DNA from 3 places in the Paenibacillus sp. EC2-1 genome. Region 2 is predicted to be linked to each of the others. Evidence: predicted binding sites of a transcription regulator. Region 2 holds the regulator's gene; each other region holds the start of a gene.

Region 1 (3,217 bases), 1.4 Mb from region 2:
ATTCTCTCTCTCATAGCTGAGCGAGACATACACAAGCCCTCAAGTCCGAAGGCGATATCCTCTTCTACCGTACTGCCTACAAATTGATTATCTGGGTTCTGAAACACCATACCTACCTTACGACGTATGGCGCTCAAATGCTCAGGTATAAGCTTTAGTCCACCTGTTTCAACTAACCCATCATCCGGAAACAAAAGACCATTAAACAGCCGGGATAGTGTTGATTTACCACTCCCATTGCTCCCGGCAATGCTCACCCACTGCCCTTTCGTTACCGTTAAACTAACGGAGCGGATATTCTCCGACTCTCCGTCATACGAGAAACTAACCTCTTGAAGTGTTAATACAGCTGGAGCTTGAGGGGCACCTTCACGCTCATACTTGTTAACTTCCATATGATCTTGACTATGAAGTTCAGGTTTATCCACGCAAGCTCCCCCTCTTGTTCTCGTTCTTCGTATATTAATCTGTAAATCCAGCAAATAAAGATAACTTCGACAGAGACGGCACCAAATATCTAACTGAGATCCCGATCAGAATACCTGTCACGATACCGGTTAACAGCAATGCCGGTAAGTAATAGAATATGGAAGAAGTCTTGAAAATAATCGAAGCTGCGGTCAATTGGCCAATATTATGTGCCACACCACCAGCGATACTGATTCCGATCAGACTCAATCTCTTTCCACTTATCTTAAGAAGTCCATACATCACTACGAAACTGAAAACTGCACCAAACAAACTAAACAAGAAACTAGAGAAGGTTCCGAAAATCATTGCAGTCAGTACGGTCTTCAACACAATTAATGTGATGGCATCTCTTCCACGAAGGAAATACAAGCAGGTCAGCACCATAATATTCGCAAGTCCAAGCTTAGCACCGGGTACCGACAGGTTTACGGGAATCAATGATTCCACGATACTGAGGACAACAGCTACAGCCGCAAATATGGCGATGATGACTGTCTTTTTTAGCATTAATGCTGAATCACTAATTGACAACGGCGTCGGTTTCATCCTGATCCACTCCTCCCGAAGTACCTTCCAACTCAACTAATACTTTATGCGGCAAGCAAACAATGCTCTGGTTCTTCTTATCAACAAAGCCAAAACTTAAACATACTTTATCTGGACAATCTGCCTCGATCATTTCGATGCCATAATCATGTACTTTTAGAATATTCAGTCCATGATCCGTCTTGATCTCAATGATCTGTTCTTCTTCCGTTAACTCCACTGTCTTATACAATTGGCCGTCTACCGTAATTGTTGCCGTTAATGGAATTTTGTGATTTTTTTCACTTTCGCTTCCACCTAACCATCTCGGAACAAGAAATATAAGGGCTGCTACCAGTAGAACTGAAATCAGCACCATGTCACCGCGTTTCATAGGCATCTTCCTTATTTTTTGATTATATAAATCTTAGACGTCCTCATTATACTCACTCTCCGGCAATCCTTCAATGTAGGAAACAACCATTTTTGCACCTTTGAGAATGATTTCACAAAATCATCACCAAATCCAAAATTTTAATCAAAATTTTAAATAAAATATGAGAAGTCTCACATCCCCGCGTCAGTCGGCTCTGCTATAATCCAGTCGAAACCAGGTGGAAATGAGGAATTGATGTGAAAAAAAACAAGCTATCTCCGTTGCTTCTGCTCCTATCCGCCCTGTTAATTGTTGGGGGATGTTCAAACGCCGGCCCTAATTCCATAAATTCGAATGATAAGACCACTAGTAAACAGACGGAAATCAAAGATCCCATTAAGAAGTCATACTATATATTTGACACCATCGTTCAGGTGAAGGTTTATGATAGCCGAATCACAGATCAGCATTTCAATGAAATTGAGGAGCTTCTACACAAGATTGACGCTGAGATGAGTCGCACTAATAACACTAGTGAGCTCTATAAGATCAATAGTAATGCTGGTATCAAACCTGTTCAAGTGTCTGAGGAGACTTTTAGTGTCATCCAAAAAGCTTATGATTATTCCAAGATGACAGATGGCCGTTTCAATCTTGCAATCGGACCTCTCGTTTCCTTATGGAATATAGGTAATGAGGGTGCGCATGTGCCTGATCAAGCCGAAATTGATAAACTGATTCCACTAAGCCAGTATGATCTGATCGAGCTAAATCCAGATAAACGTGAAGTATATCTGAAGCAAAAAGGCATGATTCTAGACCTCGGTGGTATCGCCAAAGGTTACTCCGCAGATGTCATTGCTAAATATTTGACGGACAATGACTTCCATAGTGCCATCATTGATCTTGGCGGGAACGTTCTTGCTCTTGGTCAGAAGCCTGGCGGTCGTAAATGGACCATCGGTATTCAAGACCCCGACCTTACACGCGGTATTCCCATTGGCAACCTAAAAGTTGAGAACCAGACGATTGTGACCTCAGGAGTGTATGAACGTTTCTTTGAGGAAGACGGCAAATATTATCACCATATTTTAGACTCGCAGACGGGTTATCCTGTTGATAATAACTTAAGCAGTGTCACCATCCTCACAGAAAAATCAGTTGATGCTGATGCGTTATCTACCTCCATCTTCTCTATGGGACTTGATCGTGGTCTTGAATTCGCGGAACAGTTAGATCATGTGGAGGCTCTGTTTATTACAAAGGACAAGAAAGTATACATCACCTCCGGTATGGATGAAGTACTGGAAATGACCAATGACCAATATAAGCTCATGAAGTAATTAAAAATAACAGGGCATCTCTTCTAAGTTAAGAAGGGGTGCCCTGTTATTATAGTTACATACTGTCGTATGGTTCTGACAATTATGATGATCTAGAGCAGAACACATCGCTGTTAAGCTTCTTACGCGCTCTCCTTAGTAGCCCTCATATAATTCACGAACATACCTGCAAAATCGGGATCCCACTGCGTTCCCCGGCCCTCTTCTAGAATGTTCAGCGCTTCAGATGCCCTCATACCACTCCGATAAGGGCGATCGGATGTCATCGCATCATAAGCATCCGCAACCGCTATAATGCGTCCATAGAGTGGTATTTCTCTTCCCTTTAACCCGTCAGGATAGCCGCGACCATCGAAGCGCTCATGATGGGAACGTACACCTTCCAGGTAAGGTGCCATAGCATCTGCTGGTTCAATCTGGCGCAAAATGTTCTCCCCTTGCTCCGGATGTGATTTCACTTGTGTAAATTCTTCTTCCGTTAATCGCCCTTCTTTTAGTAATA
Region 2 (3,217 bases):
GTGATATGAAATCCGTGTGTGGTAAGAAATGGGCTTGATCCGTATTCAACGCAATAAAATCTGCTTTCATTCCTGGAGCGAGCGTACCAATTTCATCTAAGAATAGAGATTTAGCTCCATAGATGGTACCCATACGAAGTGCTTCCGATGCAGGCACTGCTGTCGGATCACCCGTAACACCTTTATGGATGAGAGCTGCTAAGCGCATTTCCTCGAACATATCCAGGTTGTTATTGCTAGCGGGACCATCTGTTCCTAAAGATACCGTAACGCCTGCTTTAAGAAGCTCTGGCACCCTCGCTACACCGCTCGCCAGTTTAAGATTACTCCCTGGGTTATGAGATACAGCAACCTTATGAGTTGCCAAAATTTCGATCTCTTCATCCGTTAAATGAACTCCATGAGCTACTAAAGTCGGTCTGGAGAATACACCTAGCTTTTGTAAATGAGCTACGGGTCTCAGACCATAATCCTGAACATTCTGCTGTACTTCTGCAGCGGTTTCGGACATATGTGTATGCAGTGGCAGATCCAGATCGTGTGCAACCTGAACAAACTTCTCAATGTAATCTGGAGGGCAAGTATATGGAGCATGTGGTGATATCATCGTTGTTATACGGCCGTCTGCTTTTCCATGCCAATCCTTGGCGAAAGCTGTAGCCTCATCCAATTTATGCTTCTGAACCTCTGGCGAACATAGTCCAATGACACCACGGGTTAACACACCACGCATGCCTGATTGTTCTGTTACTGCAGCGACCTGATCCATATGGTCGTACATATCCAGGAACGTTGTTGTGCCACCTTTTAGCATTTCAACTAGCGAAAGGGAAGAACCCCAATATACATCATTCGCTGTGAATTTAGCTTCCATTGGCCACATTTTCTCCTGCAGCCATACCTGAAGTGCGAGGTCATCTCCATATCCACGGAGAAGTGACATCGCTGTATGTCCATGTGTATTGATTAAACCGGGCATAAAGAAAAGATGCGTACCATCAATGATTTCAATATCGGCCTCGACCTGCGGTTCTTCTTCGCCAAGGTAAGTTATACGATCATTCTCGACGACCATATATCCACGCAGAATAGATTTCTCTTCCTGGAGGACAGCAAAGGTACCATTTTTGATCATCCACTTATGATTCGTCATGTTCGGCATCTTCCTTTCCATTAACTAAGTAATAGGCCAAACTTTGAAGGTCTGTCGTGAAATCCGCCGTATGGATGCGAATTTGTGGTGGAGCTTTCAGAATCGTTGGAGCAAAATTGAGAATCGCTTCAATCCCCGCTGATATCAAACTATCTGCTACAGCTTGCGCCTCGACATCGGGCACTGTAATAATACCGATCCGAATTCCCTTCTCCTTAATCGTTGAAGTCAATTCTTCCATAGGCTGAACCACAATATTGTTAATGGATGTACCCACTTTCGGAGTATATGCATCGAATATAGCAACAATCTTCATGTTATCTTTCAAGAACGCGTTGTAGTTAGACAAGGCATGACCAAGATTACCTGCACCAACAAGCACTACATTAATCTGCTGATCAAGCTTCAATATATGGCGGATTTTTTCAATCAGGTATGTGACATCATAGCCAATTCCCTTTCTACCGAAATCTCCAAAATATGCAAGATCCTTGCGAATCTGTGCTGGGTTCAAGTCTAGTTTTTGTCCTAACTCTTGCGAGGACACGGTTGCTACCTCCCGAACATGAAGTTCGTTTAGGTAACGTAAGTAAACGGGCAGTCTGCGTACTACGGCCTCCGAAATTTTTTCCGATTTCATGCATGCTCCCCCTAATAATAAACTCAAAATAATATTCTAATGTTCCTGTTCCTTCCCCATCCACTCCGTGATCCGAGAAACCATTTGCTCTGTTGGCATATGCTCCATCTTCGGTCCAGGTAGTGAATACAAGAAGTGCTTACCATAGTATGATTCAATTACACGGGTATCATATACAATGACGATTCCTTTATCTTGTGCTGTTCTTACAAGGCGTCCGAAGCCTTGTTTAAAGCGAATAACAGCCTGTGGCACAGATAACTTCATGAATGGATTCTTCTTTTGTTGCTGAAGTAATTCACTCTTCGCCTCAACAAGCGGATGATTTGGCGGTTGAAATGGCAAACGGACAATAGCAAGGCACGTTAGAGCCTCCCCTGGAATATCAACACCTTCCCAGAACGAACTAGTTCCCAAAAGAACGGAAGCACTGCTATCCTGAAACCTGCGAATCAGCTTCGTTCGACTCGTTCCATCCATGCCTTGTCCAAGAACAGCGATGTCACTAGATGACAAGGCTTCTTTCAAAGGCTCATATACCTGACGAAGCATACGGTAAGAGGTGAATAGCACTAACATGCGCCCCCGCGTCACCATGGCCGTATCTGACAGAGATTGGACCAAAGTATTTACGAACAAAGGATCTCCGACGGTTCCCTTTACGCTCGGAAAGTCTCTCGGAATTAACAATAATGCCTGCTCCCGGTAATTAAAAGGAGAAGGAAGTTGAACGGTGTTTAATCGTCCCTGTTCCGAAGCTTCTTGAAGTCCCAAGTTATCAATCATATACTGAAACGATTTATCTACAGATAGGGTAGCAGACGTTAGGATCACACTCTGTTTCTTATCAAAAAACAATTCCTTCAGCTGACTACTTACATCAACAGGCACCGCGTACATCTGCAAAGATTTGCTGCGGAAATTCCCATTGGCCTCCATCCAGTAAACAATACCGTCATCATTCAATGTCATAAAAAATTTCAAATTCTCACGATGGGAAGCCAAATCCTTAAAGAGCCCATTAATATCTGTAATCAAACTATCTGCACTATAATCATCCAGTTCTTCTCGAATCTCAGAAGTGAGCCGATCACCCTGACGAACCACTTCACCTAAGGTTACATATATTTGATTCTCAAGTTCTGTTAAGCTAACCCAATCCTTAGGTTTCTTAGAGGGCGATAGACGAAGTGTAAATTGCCCCACCTCACCTGAAGCATCTCCACGCTCAGGTAAAAGACCAAAAAGGAGATCATTTAGGCGATCCCAACTCTCCTTAACCGTTAGAAGATCAGGATAGATCCGATCAATGACTAATGTCCAATCCCCTGCCTTCTCATGTGCTGAGGTTTGAAGCAGTTGACGCAGTGCTGGCAGCTGTCCATTACGGCTATCCTTATATAGGCGAGTCAGCGTATGAACCA
Region 3 (3,217 bases), 160 kb from region 2:
CGATACGCATAGCGGATACGCAGCAAGCAATACCATAGTCATCACCGTAGATTGGACGCATCAGATCGTCGTTCTCGTATTGAATCGAGCTTGTCTCGATAGATACTTTTGCACAGAATTTCTTGAATCCTTCAGGCAATTTCTCTGACCACAATACAGTCAAGTTTGGTTCTGGGGCAGGTCCAAGGTTGTAAAGGGTGTGCAAGAAACGGAAGCTGTTCTTCGTAACACGTGTTTCACCATTCACAGACATACCGCCAATGGATTCTGTTACCCAAGTAGGGTCACCACTGAACAAATCGTTGTAATCTGGGGTACGCAAGAATTTAACGATACGAAGTTTCATGACAAAGTGGTCAACCAGTTCCTGTGCTGTTTCTTCAGTCAGTGTACCTTCAGCCAAATCGCGCTGAATGTAAATGTCCAAGAACGAGGATACACGTCCAAGGGACATCGCTGCACCGTTCTGTTCTTTAATTGCAGCCAGGTAACCAAAATACAACCACTGGAATGCTTCTTTAGCTGTTGTTGCCGGCTTGGAAATATCAAAGCCATGCATTTCCGCCATTTGCTTCAATTCTTTCAGTGCGCGGATTTGCTCTGACAGCTCTTCGCGAAGACGGATCACTGGCTCATCGATCACATCAACTTCGAGGCTGCTTAGTTCTTTCAATTTATCTTTAATGAGGAAGTCAATACCGTATAGTGAGATCCGGCGATAGTCACCGATAATACGTCCACGTCCGTATGCATCTGGAAGTCCAGTGATGATACCTGCTCTACGTGCTGCACGCATCTCAGGAGTGTAGGCATCAAATACACCTTGGTTATGCGTTTTACGAATATTTGTGAACATATCCACGATGCTTGCTGGAAGTTCAAAACCATAGGCGTTACAAGCATCAATCATCATTTTAATTCCGCCAAATGGCTGAATCGAACGTTTAAAAGGCTCATCGGTTTGTACACCAACGATTTGTTCCTTCTCTTTATCCAAATAGCCTGGTTTGTGCGACACAATCGTAGAAGGTGTGTTTACATCCACATCCAATACGCCGCCCGCTTCACGCTCTTTTTTGGTTAGATCGGATACAATATCCCATAATGCTGTTGTATTCGCTGTAGGTCCAACCAAAAAGTCATCAACACCGTAATATGGCTCAATATTTAAAGCAATAAAGTCATTTACGTCTACTGCTTTTGCCCACTTACCTGTTTTGAACCCTCTCCAACCGGACTGAACGTCTTTAATTTCTTTCTCAATCACCGACATCTCTGATCCCTCCAATTTATGTTCTGTTGTTGAGGCATGAGCTTATGGTATATCTTCTCATGTCCAACATCCCAGATCAATAAATGTGACGCTTTTCACAATGTTGGGCGCTATCCCCTGTTTGATTGCGAACTTGAAACTGTAAGAATTATCATCTGAGATTGTTTTTACACTTTTATTGTAGTCCTGTTCAATATATACATCTGTGACTAATATCACAAGATTGGTGATATTAGTCACGTTGTGTTAAGGGCTGTTTGTTAGTTGTCGTTTCTGTTAGAAACGTCCATAGAATGCATTGCGATAAACATCAGCCAGCTCAGTTACAAGTGGCAGCTTTGGATTCGCAGTCGTACATTGGTCCTCAAATGCACGATCAGCCAAGTACTCTACCCGATTTTCGAAGTCCACTGGATCAATGCCCAGCTGTTGGAACGATTCTTCAATACCCAGTTTCTTGTTCAACTCACGAATGGCATTAATCAAGCTGTTAACCCCTTCTTCCGTTGTACGAGCTGGTAATCCGAGAATGCGTGCGATCTCAGCATATCTTTCATCCGCAACGAAGTGAGTATATTTAGGCCAAGCAGCAAATTTCGTAGGCTTCTTAGCATTGTAACGAATAACGTGTGGCATTAGAATCGCATTGGTACGTCCGTGAGCCGTATGGTACTGCCCGCCCCATTTATGAGCCAAGCTGTGGTTGATACCAAGGAATGCGTTCGCAAAGGCCATACCTGCCAAAGTAGAAGCATTATGCATTTTCTCACGAGCCAATTTGTCGCCTGTCAGGGCCGACTGTTCAAGGTACTGGAATACGAGTTGAATTGCTTTGATTGCAAGACCATCGGTATAGTCGTTTGCCATAACCGATACATAAGCTTCGATCGCGTGTGTCAGAACGTCCATACCCGTGTCGGCAACAGCCGTTTTTGGCAAGCTGTATACAAACTCCGGATCGATAATCGCTACATCAGGTGTCAACTCGTAGTCAGCCAAAGGATACTTCGTATTTCCAAGCACTTTATCGGTAATAACTGCGAACGAGGTTACTTCCGATCCTGTACCAGATGTTGTTGGAATCGCAACAAACTTCGCTTTTTGACCGAGACGAGGGTATTTGTAAATCCGTTTACGGATGTCCATGAATTTCTGTTTTAAGTTATTGAAATCTGTATCTGGATATTCATAGAACAACCACATCGCTTTAGCAGCATCCATCGGCGATCCCCCACCAAGTGCGATAATGCAGTCAGGTTGGAATCTCTTCATCATCTCAGCACCACGTTCAACCGTTGTTGTCGATGGATCTGGCTCTACTTCAGAGAATACTTCAATAGCAACAGGAATCTGACGCTGACGCAGATAATGTTCAACTCTCTCCACATATCCGAGTTTTACCATCATGGGGTCCGTTATAATCGCTACCCGAGTAATGTCCGGCATTTTAGCAAGATACTGTGTTGATCCTTTTTCAAAATAGATTTTATTCGGCACTTTGAACCACTGCATATTCACCGTACGATGATTCACCCTTTTCACGTTAATGAGATTGACAGCACTTACGTTCGAAGATGTTGCATTGCGTCCATACGATCCACAACCGAGTGTAAGCGATGGAAGGTTAGTATTATAGATATCACCAATTCCGCCTTGCGAAGATGGCTGATTCACAAGCACACGGCAAGTTTGCATACGATTCGAGAATTTTTGAATGATTTCATCATTGTTCGAATGGATTACCGAAGAGTGACCCATACCACCAAAAGCAACGACTTCAGCAGCACGTTCTATCCCTTGCTCTGCATTCTTCACTTTGTAGCAAGCTAGAATTGGGCTAAGCTTTTCAGCCGACAATGGGAACTTCGGTCCTACACCTTCAATCTCAGCAACAAGGATTTTCGTTCCTTCCGGCACTTCAATACCGCATGCTTCAGCGATCTT

What was found. Region 2 encodes Rex, which represses fermentation and respiration genes when NADH is low (regulators of the CRP and FNR family bind a similar motif). Its sites were predicted from a motif close to TTGTGAAATATTTCACAA; they were not measured.
Region 1: a site for Rex is predicted at 1,491-1,508, ahead of ACK8P5_RS03515 (FAD:protein FMN transferase). Genes of this name have one in related genera too.
Region 3: a site for Rex is predicted at 1,357-1,374, ahead of pflB (formate C-acetyltransferase). Genes of this name have one in related genera too.

Annotation. Positions count from the first base shown of each region.
Region 1 covers NZ_CP186006.1:733,758-736,974, reverse strand. The annotation lists gene ACK8P5_RS03530 (ATP-binding cassette domain-containing protein) at 1-428, opposite strand, end outside; gene ACK8P5_RS03525 (Gx transporter family protein) at 463-1,017, opposite strand; gene ACK8P5_RS03520 (NusG domain II-containing protein) at 992-1,390, opposite strand; gene ACK8P5_RS03515 (FAD:protein FMN transferase) at 1,630-2,715, shown strand; gene ACK8P5_RS03510 (HD domain-containing phosphohydrolase) at 2,838-3,217, opposite strand, start outside.
Region 2 covers NZ_CP186006.1:2,161,929-2,165,145, reverse strand. The annotation lists gene ACK8P5_RS10270 (amidohydrolase) at 1-1,153, opposite strand, end outside; gene ACK8P5_RS10265 (redox-sensing transcriptional repressor Rex) at 1,140-1,793, opposite strand; gene dinG (ATP-dependent DNA helicase DinG) at 1,830-3,217, opposite strand, start outside.
Region 3 covers NZ_CP186006.1:1,999,138-2,002,354, reverse strand. The annotation lists gene pflB (formate C-acetyltransferase) at 1-1,273, opposite strand, end outside; gene adhE (bifunctional acetaldehyde-CoA/alcohol dehydrogenase) at 1,550-3,217, opposite strand, start outside.